2 regions of the Bradyrhizobium sp. FW305-F6 genome follow, and region 2 is predicted to be linked to the other one. Evidence: riboswitches for the same ligand, from Rfam matches in the RefSeq annotation. Region 2 holds a riboswitch; the other holds the start of a gene.
The links. A riboswitch is a leader RNA that binds a small molecule or an ion and turns the genes downstream of it on or off. The one in region 2 is predicted to bind S-adenosylmethionine.
Positions count from the first base shown of each region.

Region 1: linked by a shared signal. The riboswitch ahead of AC3WLX_RS19420 (O-succinylhomoserine sulfhydrylase) and the one ahead of metX (homoserine O-acetyltransferase MetX) in region 2 are both predicted to bind S-adenosylmethionine.

Region 1 covers NZ_JBYSYD010000002.1:1,696,816-1,708,172, forward strand. Annotated here, with positions in the region: gene AC3WLX_RS19405 (MATE family efflux transporter) at 1-299, opposite strand, end outside; gene AC3WLX_RS19410 (hypothetical protein) at 458-1,510, opposite strand; gene AC3WLX_RS19415 (2'-deoxycytidine 5'-triphosphate deaminase) at 1,754-2,890, opposite strand; SAM riboswitch at 2,972-3,051, shown strand; gene AC3WLX_RS19420 (O-succinylhomoserine sulfhydrylase) at 3,126-4,313, shown strand; gene AC3WLX_RS19425 (SGNH/GDSL hydrolase family protein) at 4,439-5,425, opposite strand; gene AC3WLX_RS19430 (SGNH/GDSL hydrolase family protein) at 5,438-6,253, opposite strand; gene AC3WLX_RS19435 (OpgC domain-containing protein) at 6,253-7,500, opposite strand; gene apaG (Co2+/Mg2+ efflux protein ApaG) at 7,678-8,070, shown strand; gene AC3WLX_RS19445 (hypothetical protein) at 8,132-8,512, opposite strand; gene AC3WLX_RS19450 (Hsp33 family molecular chaperone) at 8,644-9,651, opposite strand; gene argF (ornithine carbamoyltransferase) at 9,931-10,866, opposite strand; gene AC3WLX_RS19460 (aspartate aminotransferase family protein) at 10,866-11,357, opposite strand, start outside.
Region 2 covers NZ_JBYSYD010000004.1:690,143-701,499, reverse strand. Annotated here, with positions in the region: gene AC3WLX_RS27755 (alpha/beta fold hydrolase) at 1-685, shown strand, start outside; gene metW (methionine biosynthesis protein MetW) at 799-1,461, opposite strand; gene metX (homoserine O-acetyltransferase MetX) at 1,463-2,659, opposite strand; SAM riboswitch at 2,750-2,829, opposite strand; gene AC3WLX_RS27740 (chorismate mutase) at 2,986-3,834, shown strand; gene hisC (histidinol-phosphate transaminase) at 3,865-4,962, shown strand; gene AC3WLX_RS27730 (prephenate/arogenate dehydrogenase family protein) at 4,959-5,894, shown strand; gene AC3WLX_RS27725 (DUF2125 domain-containing protein) at 6,016-7,200, opposite strand; gene AC3WLX_RS27720 (gamma-glutamylcyclotransferase) at 7,311-7,922, shown strand; gene AC3WLX_RS27715 (lysophospholipid acyltransferase family protein) at 7,919-8,692, opposite strand; gene AC3WLX_RS27710 (YdcF family protein) at 8,715-9,419, opposite strand; gene AC3WLX_RS27705 (cell division protein FtsX) at 9,493-10,461, opposite strand; gene ftsE (cell division ATP-binding protein FtsE) at 10,454-11,113, opposite strand; gene AC3WLX_RS27695 (MJ0042-type zinc finger domain-containing protein) at 11,299-11,357, shown strand, end outside.

The sequences.
Region 1 (11,357 bases), on a different contig from region 2:
CGCGCGATGGCCGAAGCTACCGCGCCGCCCATGGCGCCGCCGGACATCGTCATGGTCAGAATGATTGTCGGAAACACCAGCGCCATCGCGGCCAGCGCCTCGACGCCTAGCCGACCGACATAGGAGGTTTCCGCAATCACCACGCAGATGCCAGCCGACAAGCCGATCGCGTTGGGCCAGGCGAGCGAAAGCAGCGTGCGCAGGATCGGCCCGTCCGTGAGCGCGCTCCTGACCGACGGCGGAGGCGGGGGCAGCGGGCGCTCTTGCTCATCGACCGGGATTTCGGCGATGTCGGACATGTCCTCTCCCGGGCACGGGCGCCGTTTGCGGCGCGGCATTGAACAGGTGCCAATATCTATTCGCGCCCACGGCGCGACACGGGCTTAGCACGGCCCAGCGCGATTCCGCCTGCGCCGGGTGCAGGCGTGCTCTGCGACAGCACATCTCGATCGTGAAGCTACCCGATCGTCCAAATCAGCGGCGGCCGGCCGCCTGCTGACGGCCGCAGATGCACACCGATATGCCGCCCGCATCCCGCAGCGAGGCCCTCGACCAGTCCCTCCAGCACCTTCGCGCAGCCGGGATGATAGTCAGCGATGTCGTCCATCAGCTTCCAGCTCTGCTGGCCGATTTCGAACGTGCCTTCCGATGATGTCATCTCGGCCGCATCGTCCTGCGCCGCGAACAGCGCATTCAGGAACGATGCGAATTCTCGCGCGCCGCCGCGACCCATTGCCAGCGCCGCCGCGACCTCGTCGAAATACTGCATGCCGATCAGCTTGCCGGTGAGGCGCAGCAGGTAGCCGGCGTCCTCCGGCCCGAACAGCTGCACCATCACGGGAGCGGCCGTGCGCACATATTCCATCGCGTAGTTGCGATAGGCTTTCTCCAGGCGCGGCCTTGGCCAGCTCGCGACCGGCAGCGCCGGCGCAGTCTTCGCGTCGAACAGCGGCGCTTCGAGGTGACGCGCGAACACGAGCCGCTGATCGACTTCGAGCGAGTGGTCGTATTGACAATAATAGCCTTCGAGCCCGTCCTGGCCGTCGACGCTCTGCTTGGTGCAGACGAAGCCGAGCCTGAGATCGCCGAGCGCGACGCCGTTGTTGGCGTGCCAGCCGCGCAACATCGCACGCGAGACCTCGCCGGGAATGCCGCAGATCGCGGTGCCCTTCCAGATCCAGCGCGGCGGCGGATAGCGGATCCAGGCTTTTGTGTCGCTCTCGTACATGTACTCGACGTGCACGCCGCCGATCCAGTTGGAGAGGTAGTGATATTGCGCGGCGGCGACCGCGGGCGGCAGATGATCGATCCCGAGCTTCTTCAGACCGGGAAGGAAGCGCTCCTGCTGCTGGCGGCGGAAGACGCGGAAAACGAACTCGGCGGCGTCAGCGGTGCCGCGGCGCGTGACGACGGTGAGGATGAGCCCGGTGAAATAGGCGTGATAGAGATCGGCGACCGCGCGCCAGCGCTTCCATTGGGCTTCTTGCGCTGCGTCTGATGCGGCGGCCATGTTCGCTCCCGATCTTTGATTTTGATCGAGTGTGTCACCGCAGCTTGCCGCAGGCAACATGACCCCCATGCAGGGCGCCCTGCGCGGCCGCCCGCCAATTCCGCTTCACGAAGTTTGCGGCGGCGGCTGTCATCGCCCGCGCAGGCGGCGATCCAGTATTCCAGAGGCAGTTGCTATTGAACTCGAGGGCCGCGGCGTACTGGATTCCCCGCCTTCGCGGGGAATGACAGCGCTGGATTATCGCTACACCCGAAAATGCTTGGATAGTTTGAGGCCCTGCGCCTGGTAGTTGGAACCGATACGCTGGCCGTACATCGCGTCAGGGCGGCCCAGCATCTTCTCGTAGACGAGGCGGCCGACGATCTGGCCGTGCTCGAGGATGAACGGCACTTCGCGCGAGCGCACCTCCAGCACGGCGCGCGCGCCCTGCCCGCCCGCGCCGGCATAGCCGAAGCCGGGATCGAAGAAACCGGCGTAGTGCACGCGGAATTCACCGACCAGCGGATCGAACGGCACCATCTCCGCGGCGTAGTCCGGGGGCACCTGCACCGCCTCTTTCGACGCGAGGATGTAGAACTCGCCGGGATCGAGGATCAGGCTGCCGTCGGGCCGCGCCGAGATCGGCTCCCAGAATTCCTCCACCGCGTAGCCCGCGCGGCGATCGACATCGACGACGCCGGTGTGGCGCTTGGCGCGGTAGCCGACGAAACCGCTCGCCTTCTCGCCGGACAGATCGACCGAGACGGCGACGCCGCCGGACAGATCGGCATCGTCGATGTCGACCAGACGTTCGCTGGCGTGCAGCGCATCGAGCTCGTCGGCATTGAGGATGGCATCGCCGGTGCGGAAGCGCACTTGGCTGAGGCGCGAGCCTTCGCGGACCAACACCGGAAACGTCTTCGGGCTGATCTCGGCATAGAGCGGGCCGTGATAGCCGGCGCCGATCATGTCGAAGCGGCGGGTGCCGTCGGCGATCACGCGGGTAAAGACGTCGAGCCGGCCGGTGGAGCTCTTCGGGTTGGCGGCCGCGACGATCTCCGGCGGCAGCGCGAGGCTCTCCAGCAGCGGCACGATGTAGACGCAGTTGGTTTCCAGCACCGCACCGTCGGCAAGGCTGAACTCGTGCAGCTTCAATTCGTCAATACGCTCGGCCACGGTGGCGCCGGGACCGGGCAGGAAGCTGGCACGGACGCGATAGGCGATGTCGCCGAGCCGCAGATCGAGGCTGGCCGGCTGGATCTGGCTCTCGATGAAGTCGTAGGCGGGCAGGATGAGACCTTCTTCCGCCATCGCCGCGATCATGCGGTCGGGCAGGATACCATTGGCGTCGGCGGCGACCGTGAACGTCAACCGGGGGTCCTCATCAGGGCTCAAACGCATCCGGACATGCCGGGAAATACAGGTCTTTTACGGCTATCCGATGGACGCCTTGACGGAAAGGGCATTGCGGAATATGAGCATCACTTATCCCGTGGTGATTTGAGCCGGCCGGCTTGCAGCCACGTTAAATAAGTCGCTAAACAGGCCGGGGACCTCTGTGATCCCGGCCCGTGGAGATATCCAGGCCGGTTTTTTTGTGACCGTTTTCGACGCGGCGGTCATGTCGGAGGTACCTATGTCGAAGTCGCCTGCTGCCTACCGTCCCGAAACCCGCCTGGTCCATTCCGGCACCCTGCGCTCGCAATTTGGCGAGACGTCTGAGGCGCTGTTCCTGACCCAGGGCTACGTCTACAACAGCGCCGAGGAGTGCGAGGCCCGGTTCAAGGGCGAGGATCCCGGCTTCATCTATTCGCGCTACTCCAACCCCACCATCGCGATGTTCGAGCGCCGCATGATCGAGCTCGAAGGCGCCGAGGCCGCCCGCTCGGCCGCAACCGGCATGGCGGCGGTGACAACCGCGATCCTGGCGCCGCTGAAGGCCGGCGATCACGTCGTGGCCTCGCGCGCGCTGTTCGGCTCGTGCCTCTACGTGATCCAGGACCTGCTGCCGCGCTACGGCATCGAGACCACGCTGGTCGACGGGCTCGATCTCGACCAGTGGCAGCGCGCGCTGCGGCCGAACACCAAGACGTTCTTCCTGGAGAGCCCGACCAACCCGACGCTGGACGTGCTCGACATCCCCTCGATCGCCGAGATCGCGCACAAGGGCGGCGCGCGCCTGGTGGTCGACAACGTATTCGCGACCCCGATCTGGCAGAGCCCGCTGGCGCTCGGCGCCGACGTCGTCGTCTATTCCGCGACCAAGCACATCGACGGCCAGGGCCGCTGTCTCGGCGGCATCATCCTGTCATCGGAAGCCTTCATCGCCGAGCACATCCACAACTTCATGCGCCAGACCGGCCCGTCGATCTCACCGTTCAATGCCTGGGTCCTGCTCAAGGGCCTGGAGACGCTCGGCGTGCGCGTGCGCGCGCAGACTGACACGGCCGGGCGCATCGCCGAGGTGCTGGCGAGCCATCCCAAGATCTCGCGGCTGGTCTATCCGGGCCGCGCCGATCATCCGCAGGCGGCGCTGGTGAAGAAGCAGATGCGCGGCGGCTCGACGCTGGTCGGCTTCGAGGTGAAGGGCGGCAAGCAGGCCGCGTTCCGCGTGCTCAACGAGTTGAAGCTGGCCAAGATCTCCAACAATCTCGGCGACGCCAAGAGCCTCGTCACGCATCCGGCGACCACGACGCATCAGCGCCTGAAGCCGGAAGACCGCGCCGCGCTCGGCATCAGCGAAGGCTTCATCCGCTTCTCGGCAGGGCTCGAGCATGCCGATGATCTGATCGAGGATCTGACCGCGGCGCTGGAGAAGGCGTGAGACGACGGAGGTCTGGTAGGGTGGATTAGCCGAAGGCGTAATCCACCTCTTCTGCATCCGCGGGGAAAGACAGTGGTGGGTTACGGCTTCGCCTAACCCACCCTACGCAGCCTACGGCAGCGTGCCTACATCGGCCGGTACGTCCTCACGTCCGCCGGCACGTTCACACCCAGCTTGATCTGGCCGACCGAACGGATGATGTCGTCGCCGAGCAGCTGGGCGAAGCAGGCGTAGCCCCAATCGTTCATGTGCAGGCCGTCGGCGATGACGAAGTTCTCGACCGGGATCGACTGGTTCTCGTGCCAGTCGCGCATCACCTCGAAGCGCGGGAAGATGCCGACGTGGCGAAGCTCGGCGACTTTGCCGAGCATGTTGATCATCTTGCCGGCGCTCTCCTTGCGCTGGTTGACGGCCGGCGAATATTGCGGATCGACCAGCACGATGTCGGTGCCGCCCGCGGCCTGGATGCGGCTGATGCCTTCCTCCACCAGCTTGACGGTCTCGCCGGGATCGAGATTGCGAAGCACGGCGTTGGTGCCGACCTGCCAGATCACGAGATCCGGATGCCTGTCGATCACCTGCGTCTGCAGGCGCTTCATCATCTCGGGGGCATCCTCGCCGCCGACGCCGGCATTGACGACGGTGATGTCGGCGGTCGGGTAGTGCCGGCGCAGCTGCGCGGCGAGACGATTGGGGTAATTGAACTCCGGCGAGCTCGCGCCGAACCCTTGGGTCGACGACGAGCCGAACGCGACGATGACGACGGGCTGGCCGGCGACCAGCTTACTTGCCACGTGGGGCAGTGAGCCCACCGCCTTCGAGCCGCCCTTCGGCGGCAGGCAGGGCACGCGGTTGAAGATGTCGGCGGCGGACTTCGCGACCTCCTTCACCTTGTCGATGGCGCGAGACGTGACGCCGCGCGGCTCGGACGACCTTGCGGCAACGTTGGTCTGGGACGGCGGAGCGGGCGCAGGATCAGCCGACTGGGCGGGTGCGGGGGTCGGCTCTGCGGCTGGCGTCTGCGCATGCGAGGCCGGCGTCAGCAACAACAGCGCCGCCGCGGCGGGCACGGCCAGCCATGTCGTCAGGCAAAAAGGGCGGAGAGAACTCATTAACGCTAGACCTCAATTTTGCTGCTGCGCCGGCTCCAGACGGGCTGCGTCGATCACGAACTGCGCCAGTGACCGGCCAAGGCAATCATGGACCTGCTTCGCAAGCTCGGGCCCGCGGGACGGGCTGAACAGGTCGAACTGGCCCTGATCATTCCACTGCCGCATGATCGAGAAACGATCGAACAGCGGGATGTCATGCTCCTGCGCCACCACGCGCATATTATCTAGGAAAGGCTGTGCCGAAATCATCGTTTCGGTGCGGGGACTGTACTGCAAATTCATCAAGACGACGTCAGCCCCTGCCTTTTGCAGCGCAACAACACCGTCGGTGACCGCGCTACGAAATTCGTCGGGATCGATGGATCGGATAGCATCCACGGTCCCGGTCTGCCAGATCACCAAAGTAGGCGTTTTTGCTTCCATCAGCTTAACGAAGGTGGACGCGGTCTCCTCTGCCGTTTTCTTGCTCTGTATTTCTACGGAGACGTGCACGACCTCGGACGGCGGCAGCTTTTCCTTGAGGATCGCCTCCATGCGCGCCGGGTATGAGCTGCTTTCCGACGACGGAATCGTGGTCGAGCGGCTGCCGATGACCAGGATATCGAGCGGTTTGCCGGCCTTGACCGCATCCGCGACCTTGGGCAGCTGGCTTTCGCTGGAGAGCAGATAGGACGGCAATTCGCAGGCCGCGGGCACAGGGGATGTGGCAGGTGCGGCCGTGGTGGGTGAGGTCGTGACAGGCGTGGACGCGGCATCGCCCGCGCGCGCCAGGGGCGCGGCGAGGCCACAGCATAGCAGAACCAGGCTCAGGAGAACCTTCGCCTTCATCAGCCCCCTCCCGCCAGATCGGCGTTGCCGACGGCGTTCTTGGTTTTCGCACCGCTCTTGTCAGCCACGCGCTTGTACCATGAAATCACCCAGGCGACCCCCCACATGATCAGGACTCCGGAGAGACTAATCAACGCATGCATGGCCGGGCCGCCGGAGACTTCGGCAAGCACGAAATGGCCGGCAAAGGCCAGGAAAACGCCGAGGCAGAAGATCTCGAGGGAATGCTGCCCGCACAGGATCAGCGGCCGCAGCCAGGGCGACTTCAGGCCCGGCCAGTCCCGTGGCAGGAAGCGCACCGTGAGCGCGGCCAGCGCCAGGAAATGGATGAAGCGCAGCACGTCGAGGTCGGTCTTGTTGATCGGATACATCCACTGCTCGATCCGCTTCGGCATGAACAGGGAGAGCTGCGGCACATACCAGGTCAGCGTCACGTAGAACGCCGCGACGAGATAGGCGATCGCCATCCACATCGTAACGCGTGACGACAGAATGCGCGACATGCGCCGCGCACCTCCGAGCGCACACCATGCCCCGAACACGAACAGCAATTGCCAGGCAAAGGGATTGAAGGCCCAGAAGCCGTTCGGATAGGCCGACAGATAGAGATCGTACTCCCAGGTAACCGCGTAGAGCAGCACCGAAAGCCCGAGCGTGACGTCGGGCCGCCACTTCATCGACCACAGGATCAGCGGCAAGGCCAGCATCAGCACGATGTAGAGCGGCAGCACGTCCATGTTGACGGGACGAAAACGCAGAAGCAGCGCCTGCACGATGGTGACATCGGGCTGCTTGAGGAAGTCCATGATGCCCATCTCTTCGGTATAGAGCGGGTTCTCGAAGCGAGTCGCCACGTATGAGATCTCGGCGAGGAAGATCGTGAACAGGAAGACGTGGGCGACGTAGATCTGCCAGACGCGGCGCAGGATGCGCGCGGTGGCGATAAGTACGCCGCTCTCCAGCATCGCGCGGCCGTAGACGAAGGCCGCGGTGTAGCCGGAGATGAAGATGAAAATCTCCGTGGCGTCGCTGAAGCCGTAATTGCGGATAGTGAACCAGGTCAGCAGGCTCGCCGGCAGATGGTCGATGAAGATCAGCCACAGCGCGAGCCCCCGGAACAGATCGAGCCTAAGCTCGCGCTCGCCGATGGCGGGCAGCGTGATGGCCGGCGCGGCCGCGCGCGGCCTCGTCCCCGCAGGCTTGGTCCCCGAGATGGTCGATCCCGTCACCTGGTCGGCAATGCTCATCGGGGCTCAAAACCCTTCCGCAAATCGACGTTTCAAGCAGTGTACCGGCCCCGCCGATCTCTCGCAAAGCGGCCGCACGCAGCGAGGTCTCCTACCCTTCCAATTCTGGCGGGACGATGTCGCCTAAGCCGCTTGAGGGGTTTGGTTCCCGGCGGCGGATTCGGTATGATGGAGGTCATGTACCGCGCCGTGACCCGCCAGATTGAAGTGACCGTCGAGCCGAACTTTGTTCCGGAGCAGTCGTCGGCCGACCGCTCCCGCTATTTCTGGTCCTACACCATCGTCATCACCAATTCGGGCGACGAGACCGTCCAGCTCAAGACCCGGCACTGGATCATCACCGATGCCTCCGGCCGCCAGCAGGAGGTAAAGGGCGAGGGCGTGGTGGGCGAGCAGCCGGTCCTGGCCCCCGGCGAGCGCTTCGAATACACCTCCGGCGTGCCGCTCTCGACCGCCTCCGGCTTCATGACCGGCCGCTACCAGATGGTCAGCGAGACCGGCGAGCGCTTCGAGATCGACGTGCCGGCGTTTTCGCTGGACAGCCCCGACAGCAAGCGCGTGCTGAACTGACCCGCCGCTCTGGCGGCAAGCGCAGCACGCCCACATTTTCGGTCGTCCACCGAGCCGTTCTTCACATCACGCGGATCGGGAACACCATCCGAACGCCTCGCCCGGCAGGAAAGAGGGCCTCGAGCACCACGGTATCCGATCCGAGATAGCCACGCTGCGAGGTGTAGACGGCCTCGACGCCGGGCACGCGGCGGCGGTTGCAGACGCTGCGGATATTGCTCTCGGCGAAACGCGGAAACACACCGATGTTGCGGATCTTGACGCTGCCGTGCTCGGGCGCCTGTGCGACCCGCAGCACGACCGTACCAGCGGAGGTGCAATCCGGATTGGTGGCGGAGGCCTGATAGAGCATCAGCGGCCGGCCGGAAGCGACCACCTTGCCGGCGGGCGCCGCACCGACCGACAGCAACAACGCAGCAAGCACGCCCAAGACAATTCGCATCGTATCCCCCAGCCCCAATTGGACAGGATGATACACGCCGAAATTGCCCTGCGTCGAGAGAGCACGCAGGTTTGTGGGGACGGCTCTTTAGAATTCTTCTGACGGTGGCGGCGTCAGCGAAGGACGAGTGCTTAGGCGTCCTCCACGCCCGCCTCGTGCGGCGTGAACTGGTAGACCGACGAGCAGAACTCGCAGGTGACGACGACCTTGTCGTCCTTGACCATTGCGGCGCGATCGTCGGGCGAGAAGCTCTTCAACATCGAGGCGACCGCATCGCGCGAGCAGGAGCACCGCGCCTCGAGCGCCTGCGGATTGAACACGCGCACGCCGCGCTCGTGGAACAGTCGGAACAGCAACCGCTCGCCCGAGAGTTCGGGATCGATCAGCTCGACGTCCTCGACGGTCTCGATCAGCGAGCGCGCCTCGACCCAGGCGTCGTCCTCGGCAACGCTGTGCACCTCGGTGCCTTCAGGCGCATCACCGGGATGCAGGTCGGCCTGCCGCGCGCGCTCCGGCGCTTTCGGCAGAAACTGCATCAGCATGCCGCCGGCGCGCCAGCGATGCTTGCCGCCGTCGTTCGAGCGCCATTCCTCGCCGACCGCGAGGCGCACGCGCGTCGGGATCTGCTCGGAGCGCAGGAAATATTCGTGGGCGGCGTCTTCGAGGCTGCCCCCGTCGAGCGCGACCAGCCCCTGGTATCGGCTCATATCCGGACCCTGGTCGATGGTCATGGCGAGATGACCGCGTCCGAGCAGCGTGCCGGAATCCCTCGCCGTGCCCAGCCGCGAGGCATCGAAGCGGGCATAGGCGCGCAGATGGTCCGGCGCATTGTAGTCGACCACCAGGAACGACACCGGACCGTCGGTCTGGGCCTGGAGGATGAAGCGGCCTTCGAATTTCAGCGCCGAGCCGAGCAGCGTCGTCAGCACGATGGCCTCGCCGAGCAGCTTGCCGACCGGCGCGGGATAATCGTGCTTGGTGAGAATGTCGTCCAGCGCCGGGCCGAGCCGGACCAGTCGCCCGCGCACGTCGAGCGCGTCGACCTCGTAAGGCAGCACGGCATCGTCGATCGGAACCGCGGATGGCGCGCGAACCGGGCCTTCAGGCCCGGCTTTCATGTCAGGGGATTGGGAAACCATGGCGCATTATCTGGGGTCGGAGGGCGGAAATGGAAGGGGCGTGGGGAACCTCAAACTCAGTGTCGTCCCGGGGGCGCGCAAAGCGCGAGCCCGGGACCCATAACCACAGGGTGACGTTATTGCGCGAGATGACAACTCCGAGTCATCGCCAAACTCAATCCTGTGGCTCTCGCGACGAGCGCAAGCGCTCGCGCGGAGGTCCCGGATCGGCGCTTCGCTTCGCTGCGCTTGTCCGGGACGACAATTGCTTGTGAGGCCGCAGCCGGGCTTCCAGCGCACCTACTTCACTGCGTCGAAACACCAGGCCAGAATGCCCTTCTGTGCATGCAGGCGGTTTTCGGCCTCGTCGAACACGACCGATTGCGGGCCGTCGATCACCTCATCGGTGACCTCCTCGCCGCGATGCGCAGGCAGGCAATGCATGAACAGCGCATCTGGCTTGGCCAGCGACATCAGCTTGCCGTTGACCTGGTAGGGCTTGAGCACGTTGTGGCGATGCTCGCCCTCCTTGTCACCCATCGACACCCAGGTGTCGGTGACGACGCAATCGGCGCCGCGCACGGCGGCTTCCGGATCGGTGCCGAGCACGATCGGCGCGCCGGTCGCCTTGATCCAGTCGCGCATCGCCTTTTTCGGCGCGAGCTCCGGCGGCGTCGCGACATTGAGCTGGAACTTGAAGCGCTCGGCAGCATGGGCCCAGGACGCCAGCACGTTGTTGTCGTCGCCCGTCCAGGCCACCGTCCTGCCCTCGATCGGGCCGCGATGCTCCTCATAGGTCATGAGGTCCGCCATCACCTGGCAGGGATGCGAGCGTCGCGTCAGCCCGTTGATAACGGGCACGGTGGCGTTGGCCGCGAGCTCCAGCAACGCGTCGTGATTGAGGATGCGGATCATGATGGCGTCGACATAGCGCGACAGCACGCGCGCGGTGTCGGCGATGGTCTCGCCGCGGCCGAGCTGCATCTCGGCACCGGTGAGCATGATGGCTTCGCCGCCGAGCTGGCGCATGCCGACGTCGAACGAGACGCGGGTCCGCGTTGAGGGGCGCTCGAAGATCATCGCCAGCGTCTTGCCTTCGAGCGGCTTGACCGGCTGCTGCGCCTTCTGCTTCGCCTTCATCGCGGAGGACGCCGCGAGCATGCGCTTGAGCTCCGACAACGGCAGCTCGTTGATGTCCAGAAAGTGCTTCGGGGTCTTGTTGGGCGTCTGGCTCATCAGCTTGCCGCCCGCTTGGTCTGGCTGGACGAGATCGCAGTGCAGGCACGTTCGAGCCTGATGACGCTGTCCTCGATCTCGGCTTCAGTGACGATCAAAGGCGGCAGGAAGCGCACGACATTGTCGCCGGCACCGACGGTGAGCAGTTTTTCGGCGCGCAACGCCGCAACCAGATCGGCGGAGGGCACCACCGCCTTGATGCCGACCAAGAGCCCCTCGCCGCGCACCTCGCTGACGATGCCGGGGTGTCGGTCAACAACGGAGGCGAGCTTCTGCTTGAGCAGCAGCGACATCTTTTGCACATGGTCGAAGAAGCCGGGCTTGAGCATGACATCGAGCACGGCATTGGCGGCCGAGATCGCGAGCGGATTGCCGCCGAAGGTCGAGCCGTGCGAGCCGGGCCCCATGCCGGCGGCCGCCTCCGCGGTCGCCAGCACCGCGCCGATCGGGAAGCCGCCGCCGAGCGCCTTGGCCAGCGACATCACGTCGGG
Region 2 (11,357 bases):
CGACGTGCCCGATGGCGAGGTCTACACCTACACGCATTTCTACACCGACGCGCTCGCAGTGCTCGACCATCTCGGGATCGATCGCGCCCATCTCGTGGGATTGTCGATGGGCGCCTACTCCTCGCTCCAGATCGGGCTCAACGCGCCGCAGCGCGCGCTGTCGATGACGCTCGCCGGCGTCGGCTCCGGCTCGGAGATCGAGAACCTGGAAGCCTGGCGCAAGCAGTGCCGCGCCAATGCCGAGCAGTACGACACGCTCGGCTCGGCGGACGTCGCAAAGGTCACGCGCGAGGCGCCGAGCCGGATTCCCTTCCTGGTCAAGGATCCCCGCGGCCACGCCGATTTCTATGCCGCGCTGGCACGGCACGATGCCAGGGGATCTGCCAACACGATGCGCGGCTTCCAGGGCGGCCGTCCCTCGATCTACACGATGACGGACGCGATCAAGGCCGTTGCAACACCCGCGCTGATCATCTGCGGCGACGAGGACGATCCCTGCATCGGGCCGAGCCTGTTCCTGAAGAAGCACCTGCCCGCGGCGGGGCTCGCGATGTTTCCGAAGTCCGGCCACGTGCTCAACCTGGAAGAGCCCGCGTTGTTCAACGAGAGCGTGGAACGGTTCGTCACGCTGGTGGAGGCGGGCCGCTGGCCGGTCCGGGATGCGAGGTCTTTGGCTCCACATTAGCTGTCATTCCGGGATGCGCCGAAGGCGCAGACCCGAATCCATCGGGCCGCAAACAGTGTGGCACGATGGATTCCGGGCTCGCGCTCTGCGCGCCCCGGAATGACGGAGAGAGATTATTTCCCCTCGCCCCGGCTCAGCAGAAACACCGCCTGCTCCCCGAACATGTTCCACACCCACCAGGGCAGGTTCAGCGGCACCGGGCGGCCGTAAAGGTCGAGCGCCACCGAACGCTCCATCTTGACGTTGATCTCGTCGCAGAGCTCGACGAAATCCTTGATGGTGCAGAAATGGATATTGGCGGTGTCGTACCAGGTCGCAGGTAGATTCTCGGTGCGCGGCATGTGGCCGCCGATCAGGAGTTGGAGCCGCATCTTCCAGAACCCGAAATTCGGGAACGACACGATGGCGCGGCGACCGATGCGCAGAAGATTCTCCAGCACCACACGCGGCTGCCGCGTCGCCTGCAGCGTCTGCGACAGGATCACGTAGTCGAAGGCATCGTCGGGATAATTGACGAGATCGGTGTCGGCGTCTCCCTGCACCACCGCGAGCCCTTTGGCGACGCAGCGATTGACGCCCTCGCGCGACAGTTCGATGCCGCGGCCGTCGATGCCGCGGGCCTCGAGCAGCTGAAGCAGATCGCCCTCGCCGCAGCCGACATCGAGCACCTTCGAGCCCGGCTTGACCATCTCGGCCACCAGCAGATGATCGACGCGATAATCACCGGAGGGCTTGGCCGCAACGCCGTCCAGCGGCAATACTTCCTGCACGGACATCTTAGCGATCCTTCAATCCACGGGCCTTGCCTGCCGATTGCAGGAAGGCGCGGGAGATGTCGAAGAACTCGGGCACGTCGAGCAGGAAGGCGTCATGGCCCCGATCGGTCTCGATCTCGGCGAACGACACCCGCGCGCTCGAGGCGTTCAGCGCATGCACCAGCGCGCGCGATTCCGAAGTCGGGAACAGCCAGTCGCTGGTGAAGGAGACCACGCAGAAGCGCGTCTTGATGTCGGCGAACGCCTTCGCCAGCACGCCGCCGTGGTCGGCGGCGATGTCGAAATAGTCCATCGCGCGCGTCAGATAGAGATAGGAGTTGGCATCGAAGCGCTCGACGAAGGACGAGCCCTGGTAGCGCAGATAGGACTCGACCTGGAAATCGGCATCGAAAGAGAACGTCGGCAGTTCGCGGTCCTGCATGCGACGGCCGAACTTGCGATGCAGCGCCGCGTCGGAGAGATAGGTGATGTGCGCCGCCATCCGCGCCACCGCGAGCCCGCGGTGCGGATGGGTGCCGCGATCGGCATAGCCGCCGCCGTCCCAGTCGGGGTCTGCCATCACGGCCTGGCGGCCGAGTTCATGGAAGGCGATGTTCTGAGCCGAGTGCCGCGTCGCGCAGGCGATCGCCAGCGCGGAGAATACGCGGGCAGGATAGGCCGCGGTCCATTGCAGCACCTGCATGCCGCCCATCGAACCGCCGACGACCGCAAACAGCGTATCGATGCCGAGCCGATCAATCAGCATCGCCTGCGCGCGCACCATGTCGGGGATGGTAATGACGGGGAAGTCCAGGCCCCAGACCTTGCCGGTGGCGGGATTGATCGACGCCGGGCCGGTCGAGCCCATGCAGCCGCCGATCACGTTGGAGCAGATGATGAAGTAGTGCTTGGGGTCGATGGGCCGGCCGGGACCGACCAGCGTCTCCCACCAGCCGGGCTTGCCGGTCACGGGATGCACATTGGCGACATGCTGGTCGCCAGTCAGCGCATGGCAGATCAGGATCGCGTTGGAGCGATCGGCGTTGAGCTCGCCATAGGTCTGGTAAGCGATCTGGAACGGGGTGAGATCGACGCCGCAATCGAGCCGCAGCGGCTGCTCGGCGCCAAAATTCGCGAGATGCGAGCTTGGATGATCCACCTCGTGCGAGCGCTCGTCGGCGCTGATCGCAGGACTTGGTATCGACTTGACGCCACCCATTTGACCATCGACCTCATGTGCGATCGGACTTCGGACCGCAGTGACATCAGGCCATGAAAAACCCGGCCTGAACGATAGGTTCGGCCGGGATCGAAAGCGTCCCCGGCCTGTTTAGCGAGTTTTTTAACGTGGCTGCAAGCCGGCCGGCTCAAATGACCACGGAACGGGCAAAAGCTACCGTCTTGGGCGGTTTTCGTCAAGTCGCGGCCCGGATCAGCCCAATTCGCCTGCCTCGCGTCGGCCGGAAAGGACTTCATTTCTCTTTGCTTTCGCCGCCCCGACTGCCTAATCAGGACATTCCCCATCGGAACGATCGACGACCAGACATGTCCCAACGTCCGCCCGCGCCACCATCATTGCAGGAACTGCGCAAGGAGATCGATGCGATCGACGAGAGCATGCATCGCCTGCTGATGCAGCGCGGCGACATCATCGACCGGCTGATCCAGGTGAAGCAGACCCAGGAGGTCGGCTCCGCGTTCCGCCCGGCGCGCGAGGCTTCCATGATGCGCGAGATCGTGCAGCGTCATCGCGGCATCCTGCCGCTCGACACGGTCGAGAGCATCTGGCGCGTCATCATTTCGACCTTCACCTATGTGCAGGCGCCGTTCTCCGTGCATGCCGACGTCTCGGTGAGCGAGCCGGCGATGCGCGATTCGGCGCGCTTCCATTTCGGCTTCACCGTGCCTTACGTCGCGCATTTCAGCGCGCAGGCCGCGGTCGAGGCGGTGGCGAAATCCAAGGGCGACCTGGCGCTGGTCTCGGCGACCTCCAGCCGAACCCCTTGGTGGCTGTCGCTGGAGGCGGAAGGCGCGCCGAAAATCATCGCGCGGATGCCCTTCGTCGAGCGTGCCGACCATCCGGCCGCATTGCCGGTGTTTGCGATCTCGCGCGTCGCCGACAGCGCCCTGGTGACAGAGGTCGAGACCTTCAGCGTGCGTGTCTCGGGCTGGAACGCCGAGGTCGCGCGCGCGCTGTCGCCGCTGGCCGAGATCGTGGCGGTGCCCGATACCGCCTTCGACGGCGCTGCGCTGCTGGTCTCGGTCACGAGCGCAACGAGCATCGAGAAAATCAAGGCTGCCCTGATCGAGGCGGGGGCCTCGGTCCGCTCCGTGGCCCTCGTCGGCAGCCACGCAACGCGCTATACGGTGCCCCCGACCGGGGCGAAATCGTAAACCGCGCGCCTCGCTATTTCGGAGTTCAAGATGTCCCGCCCCGTGCCGAATCCCGGCATTCTCGATATTGCGCCCTACACGCCCGGCAAGAGCCCGGTGCCGGAGCCGGGCCGCAAGGTGTTCAAGCTCTCGGCCAACGAAACGCCGTTCGGGCCCTCGCCCAAGGCGATCGAGGCGTTCAAGCGCGTGGCGGATCATCTGGAGGACTATCCGGAAGGCACCTCGCGCGTGCTGCGCGAGGCGATCGGCCGCTCCTTCGGGCTCGATCCCAACCGCATCATCTGCGGCGCCGGCTCGGACGAGATCCTCAATTTGCTCGCCCACACCTATCTCGGCCAGGGCGACGAGGCGATCTCCACCACGCACGGCTTCCTGGTCTACCCGATCGCGACCATGGCGGTCGGCGCCAAGAACGTCGTGGCGCAGGAGAAGAACCTCACCTGCGACGTCGACGCCATCCTGGCCGCCGTCACGCCGAAGACGAAGCTGGTCTGGCTTGCCAATCCCAACAATCCGACCGGGACCTACATCCCGTTCGACGAGGTCAAGCGGCTGCGCGCCGGCCTGCCGTCGCACGTCCTGCTGGTGCTCGACGCCGCCTATTGCGACTACGTCTCGCGCAACGATTACGAAATGGGGATCGAGCTCGTCGCCACCACCGAGAACACGGTGGTGACGCACACCTTCTCCAAGATCCACGGCCTCGCTGCGCTCCGCATCGGCTGGATGTTCGGGCCCGAGCACGTCGTCGACGCCGTCAACCGCATCCGCGGTCCCTTCAACGTGTCGACGCCGGCGATGTACGCTGCCGTCGCCGCGATCGAGGACACCGCGCACCAGGCGATGTCGAAGCAGTTCACCGAGACCTGGCGCAATCGCCTCACCGAGGAGATCGGCAAGCTCGGCCTGAAGGTGACGCCGAGCGTCGCCAATTTCGTGCTGATCCACTTCCCGACCGAGAAGGGCAGGACCGCGGACGAGGCCGACGCCTTCCTCACCAAGCGCGGCCTCGTGCTGCGCGGCCTGAAGAACTACGGCCTGCCGCACTCGCTGCGCATGACCATCGGCACCGAGGAGGCCAACCGCCTCGTGGTCGACGGCTTGCGCGACTTCCTGGCCGGCAAATGAATGCTGATCCGCACTTCCGGCGCGTCGCACTGATCGGCTTCGGCCTGATCGGCGGCTCGATCGCGCGTGCTGCGAAGCTGCAGGGCCTGGCGGACGAGATCGTCACCACCGCGCGCTCGGAGAAGACGCGCGCGCGCGTCGCCGAGCTCGGTATCGTCGATGAGGTCGTGGCGACCAATGCGGAGGCCGTGAAGGATGCCGATCTCGTCATCCTCTGCATTCCCGTCGGCGCCTGCGGACCCGTGGCAGAGGAGATCGCCGCGCATCTGAAACCCGGTGCCATCGTCTCCGACGTCGGTTCGGTCAAGGGCGCGGTGGTCCGGGACATGGCCCCGCATCTGCCGAACGGCATTCATTTCGTGCCGGCGCATCCCGTCGCCGGCACCGAGCACTCGGGCCCGGATTCCGGCTTCGCCGAACTCTTCATCAACCGCTGGTGCATCCTGACCCCGCCTGAGGGCACCGATGCAGCAGCCACGGAACATCTGCGCGCGTTCTGGGCGGCGATGGGCGCCAAGGTCGAGGTGATGACGCCCGATCATCACGATCTCGTGCTCGCCATCACCAGCCATCTGCCGCATCTGATCGCCTACACCATCGTCGGCACCGCCGACGAGCTGGCACAGGTGACGGAATCCGAGGTGATCAAGTTCTCCGCCGGCGGCTTTCGCGATTTCACCCGCATCGCCGCCTCCGATCCGACGATGTGGCGCGACGTGTTCCTCGCCAACAAGGAGGCCGTGCTGGAGATGCTCGGCACCTTCACCGAGGATCTCTCCAAGCTCACGCGCGCGATCCGGCGCGGCGACGGCGAGGCGCTGTTCGACCACTTCACCCGCACCCGCGCCATCCGCCGCGGCATCGTCGAGATCGGCCAGGATTCGGCGGCGCCCGATTTCGGCCGCCAGCACGGCGCGCTGAAGAAGCCGTAGCTTGGGCCGTCATTCCGGGGCGCCCGTAGGGCGAGCACGGAATCCATCGGGCCCCAGCGCACGCGGTTAAACGGATTCCGGGTTCGATGCTGCGCATCGCCCCGGAATGACGAGAGAGGCTTCAATACAGCGGCGGGATCTGGCCGACCTTGACCGGGCCGAGCAGCACGGCTCCGTCGACGAATTTCAGCGGGAAGCTGCGCGCCTTCTTGCCTTCCAGCGTCGTCTCGCTGCCGATCGAATTGATGCCGGCGGCAACGCCCGCATTGGCGTTCTGCTTGATGACCTTGCCGAGGCCGGGCACGGCGCGGTCGAGCGCGCCGAACAGATTGTTGAGGTCCTGCGTCTTCACCCCCGGCACAACGCGGTCGAGCGTGGCCTGCGGCACGCCCTCCTCCAGCATCTTCTCGATGCCGAGCGCCGGGATCACGCGCTCGAGGCCGGTCACCGTCATCTGCAATTCGCCATCGAGCCGGCCGTTGGGCGACAGGCCGAGCTTGCCGGCCGCAACCGCAATCATCTCGCCCTGCTGGATCCGCGACTGCACGATCTCGATGTGACCGCCGGCCGCCTGGATCTCGCGGAAGCGCTCCGGCCAGGGTTTTGGCGTGAGGTCCGAAAGGCCGGTGATCTTGGCGCGGGTGTCCGCCGCGAACGGCTCGGCGAGCAGCGGATGCACGCCCTGGACGCTGCCCTGCGCGACATGCAGCACGGTTTCGATCACGGGACGATCCGTTGAAGATCCCTCGGCGAGGCGCCCGTGCAGCTCGATCTGCTTGGCACCGGCGAGCGGCACCTGCACGCTGCCGTCGAGGCGGTTGAGCGTGGGGTCGTCGAACACGATCGAGGCACGGTCCGGGACAGCCGGCAGGCCGGCGACGCTAGCGCGAGCCTTGCTCCAATTGACGGTGAAGGTGTTCTGCGTGATGCCGTCGATCAGCGTCGCCGGCGCGGAGAATTCGGCGATGATGCGCTTGGGATCGTAGACCTGGGCGACGACCAGGATGTTGTCGAGCTTCGCCGTGAACGGCGTCTTGCTCGCGTTCTGCGAGACCAGGGCAACGCTGGCGCCCGAGCACTGGACCTCGAACCGGAACGGGAAGCCCGCGATCGAGCGCTTGGCGCAATCATAGATGCGGCCGGCCTTGGCTTCCTGCGCCCGCCAGGCGTCCGCGGCGATTTCGGCCTGCGAGGCCGCATAGAACCAGAAGCAGGTCCAGGCGACTGCGAGGATCAGGACGAGAACGGGTGCGATGAAAAGGCCCCAACGGGAGCGGCGGCCTGCGGCAACGGTCATATTGGACATGCGGCGACCCTTTGACCCCAGATTCAGGCAAATGTAAGCGAGGCCGGTCTGCGACGAAAGGCGCAGAAATCGCTTCGCTTGGGCGCAGGGTTCTGGTAGCCGTGCCCGAAATGTCCGAAATCACCCTCCCCTCCGTCACCGCTGCCAAGGGCGACCTCTGGGTGTTCGGCTACGGCTCGCTGATGTGGCGGCCGGGCTTCGACTTCGAGGAACGCGTCCCGGCGCGGCTGGTCGGCGAGCATCGCGCGCTCTGCGTCTACTCCTTCGTGCATCGTGGCACGCCGGAAAAGCCGGGCCTGGTGCTCGGTCTCGACCGCGGCGGCGCCTGCCGCGGCATCGCCTTCCGCGTCGCCGAGAAGAACCGTGCCGAGGTGGTCGCATATTTGCGCGCACGCGAGCAGGTCACCTCGGTCTATCGCGAGGTGATGCGCTCGGTGTGGCTGGAGAACGATGCGCGCCAGCGGGTCTCCGCGCTCGCCTACGTCGTCGATCGCGGCCATGTGCAATATGCCGGCCGGCTGTCGCTTGCCGAGCAGCACCGCCATGTCCTCCAGGGTCACGGCCAGTCCGGCGCCAACCGCGACTATGTCACCGCGACGGTGAAGGCGATCGAGGCCGAGGGCTTTCGCGACACGCAGCTGCATCAGCTCGCATTGATGCTGCATGGTGACGCGCATTCCCTGCACGCGCCGGCTCCGGCCGAAGACCGCGACAGCCGCTAACCGCCGCTCGGCGCATAGCTCGGCGCCGAGCCGATCAACTGCTCCTGCTCCTTCCGGCCCGCATCGACGAGACGACCGGTCGCATCCTCGATCGCGGCTTGCACACGCGCGAGAAATTCGTCCTTCGGCAGGCCCGGCGGCAACGGCTGGAGAAACTCCACCACCAGCGTGCCGGGATAGCGCATGAAGGTGCGGCGCGGCCAGAACAGGCCGGAATTGAGCGCGACCGGCAGGCAGGGCACGCCGCAGGACGAATAGATCTGCGCAAAGCCGGTCTTGTAATCCGGCGGCGCGCCCGGCGCGCGGCGCGTGCCTTCCGGAAAGATGACGAGTTGTTTTCCGCTGCGCACGGCCTCGCGCGCCCGCCGGGTCATGTCGAGCAGCGCCTTCACGCCGGCATTGCGGTCGATCGCGATCATTCCGGTCTTGACCAGGAACTGGCCGAACACCGGGATCTGCATGAGCTGCCGCTTCAGGATGAAGATCGGCCGGTTGAAGAAACCCGGCAGCACGAACGTCTCCCAGAACGACTGATGCTTGGCCACGATCAGCAACGGGCCCTCCGGGATGTTCTCGACACCCCGGAATTCCACCTTGATGTTGCAGACCACGCGCATGAGGAACAGCGTTGCCTTCGCCCACCATTCGGCGACCGTCAGCATCGCGCGCGGCGGCAGCATGAAGGTCGGCAGCGCCACGATGGCAAGACAGACCAGCACGGCGTAGAACAGCACGTTGAACACGAGCGATCGCAGGAAAATCAGGAACATCGATGGTCCGATCAATTGCTCGTCAATTGGCCTGTGCGGTGGCGGGCCGCTTCGGCTTCTGGCCTTGAGGCTGCTCCGACATCTCGGGCCAAAGGTCAATCCCGAAATCCTCGAGCCGGACCCTGAGCTCCGCGGCGACGTATTTGACATATTCCGACAGCAGCAGCCGCAAGGTCGAGCCGGAGATCCACCATGGCTCCTCGCGCCATTTGTCGCCGACCACAGCGAACGGGATCAACGTAGTTTGCGGCATCACGTGCGAGAATTCCACCAGCGCGCGCGGCATATGGTAGTTGGAGGTGACTACGATCAGCGATGTGAATCGGCGTTCCTCGGCCCATCGCCGCGCCTCCGCGGCATTGCCGCGGGTCGAGAGCGCGGTGCGGTCGAGATCGACGCAGCAGGTCATGAAGGATTGGTTCTCCGGCAAGGTGCGCGAGATGTCGCTCGCCGTCGAGGTCGGATGCACGCCGGAGATCAGGAGCCGCCTGCCATAACCGGCAGCGAGCAATTCCATCGCGTCCGACACCCGCGAGGAGCCGCCGGTCAGGACGACGATGCCGTCCGCCTTGCGATCGGGCACCTTCTCGGCGCCGCGCAATTGCGCCAGGAACGCAACGAAGCCCGCGGCCGCAACGACGAAGGCAAGCGCGATCGTCGACACGATGGTCGCGCGCAGCCAGCCGCGCGGCAGTTTCGGCGATCGATCGTCGGTCGGCGCGGTCATGCGATGTCGGAAATCCCTTCCCTGGGTGGATTTTAGGATGTTTTGAGGCGAAGTGGAGTCCGGTTTCTCAATCCTAGTCGACGTCGTTCAACGTCGCGAACAGCGTCTGACGTGAGGCGACGGCGGTGATGGCCCCGATCAACACGGCCTGGACGGCGAGCACGATGTAGCCGGACGGCCGCAGCGAGAAAGTGCCGAGCAGCGCGGCGAACTGGTCGCCGACGGGGGTACCGGAGAACCAGCCCGCAATGGACTCGGAGAAGCCGAACACCAGCATGGCGGCGCCGCCGCCGATCACGCCGCCCTCGAGGCCCAGCCTGAGGAAATGCCGCAGGAAGTGGTTGGCGATGTAGCGGTCGCCGGCACCGACGAAATGCAGGACCTCGACGATCGGACGGTTCGCCGCCATGGCGCCGCGGGTCGCGAACGACACCGAGATGATCGTGGCGATGATGACGAGCGCGAGGATGCCGAGGCCGGCCAGCACGGTGGCGTTCGTCATCAGGCGCATGCGCTCGATCCAGGCGCGATGATCGTCGACGCTCGCACTCGGCGCGACCTGGGTGACGCGCGCGCGCAAAGCGCCGAGATCGAGCAGCGTGCCCGGCTGCACGCGGGCAATGATCATGCGCGGCACCGGCAGATCGTCCATCGACAGCCCGGTGCCGAGCCAGGGCTCGAGCAGCTTGCCGCTCTCGTCCCTGGTGAACGGCCTGACCTCGACGATGCCGGCTTGCGCGCGCATCGCCTCCGTCACCGCCGCGGTGTCGCGATCGAGATCACGGCCGGCCTGCGGACGGACCTGGATGGTGATCTCGCTTGCGACGTCCGACTGCCATTCGGCTGCGGAGGCGCTCACCAGCAGCACCGAGCCCGTGGCCATCGAGGCGAGGAACGTCATGATGGCGACGACGGCGAGCAGCGCTCTGCCGTGGATCGAGGCGCGCGGCACGATCGGCGACATGTTGCGCGCCTTGGCCGGAAGCTGCGGACGCTCCTGCCCGAGGTCCACCAGCACGCCGCGCTCGTCGGTCCTACTCATAGACGTGCAGCCGTCCCTGATGCAGCACCAGGCGCCGCGCCTCGTACTGGTCCATCAGGCCGATGTCGTGTGTGGCGATGATGACGGCGGTGCCTGACTTGTTAAGCTCGATGAACAGCCGCAGCAGACGGCGGCCGAGCGTCGGGTCGACGCTGCCGGTCGGCTCGTCCGCGAGCAGCAGCTGCGGCCGCGAGATCACGGCGCGCGCGATCGCCGCGCGCTGCTTCTCGCCGCCCGACAGGATTGGCGGCAGCGCGTCCATGCGCTCGCCGAGCCCCACCCAGCGCAACAGGTCGATCACCTCCTTGCGGTAGCTCGACTCGCTGCGACCCATCACGCGGAACGGCAGCGCGACGTTCTCGTAGGTGGTCATGTGGTCGAGCAGGCGAAAATCCTGGAGCACGATGCCGATGCGCTTGCGCAAGTCAGCGATCTCGTCCTTGCCGAGCTGCGAGATGTCGTGGCCGAACAGATTGACGAGGCCCCGCGTCGGCCGATGCGACAGGAACAGCAGGCGCAGCAGGGAGGTCTTGCCGGCGCCGGACGGTCCGGTGAGAAACTGGAAGGAATGCGCCGGAATCTGGAAGCTGAGATCGCGCAGGATCTCCGGCCCCAGGCCGTAACGCAATCCGACATTTTCGAACCGAACCAAGCTCAGCTCCGTTCGAGAGGGGGTCGCATTGCGGCGCTCCGCCATGCGCGATCAACGGGTTTTGCCGCCGTTATGGTTTCCGGTTCGTTAACGGTCGGCCTGTAGCATAAAGGGCGCCCGGTTCTCCATGACAAGGGCAACGCCAAGACCAGTCCACGACCTCGTTCATGCATCAAGGCTCGTCCATGCATATCGTCTGCCCCCATTGTATGACATCCTACGCCATCAAGCTCGCCAGCCTTGG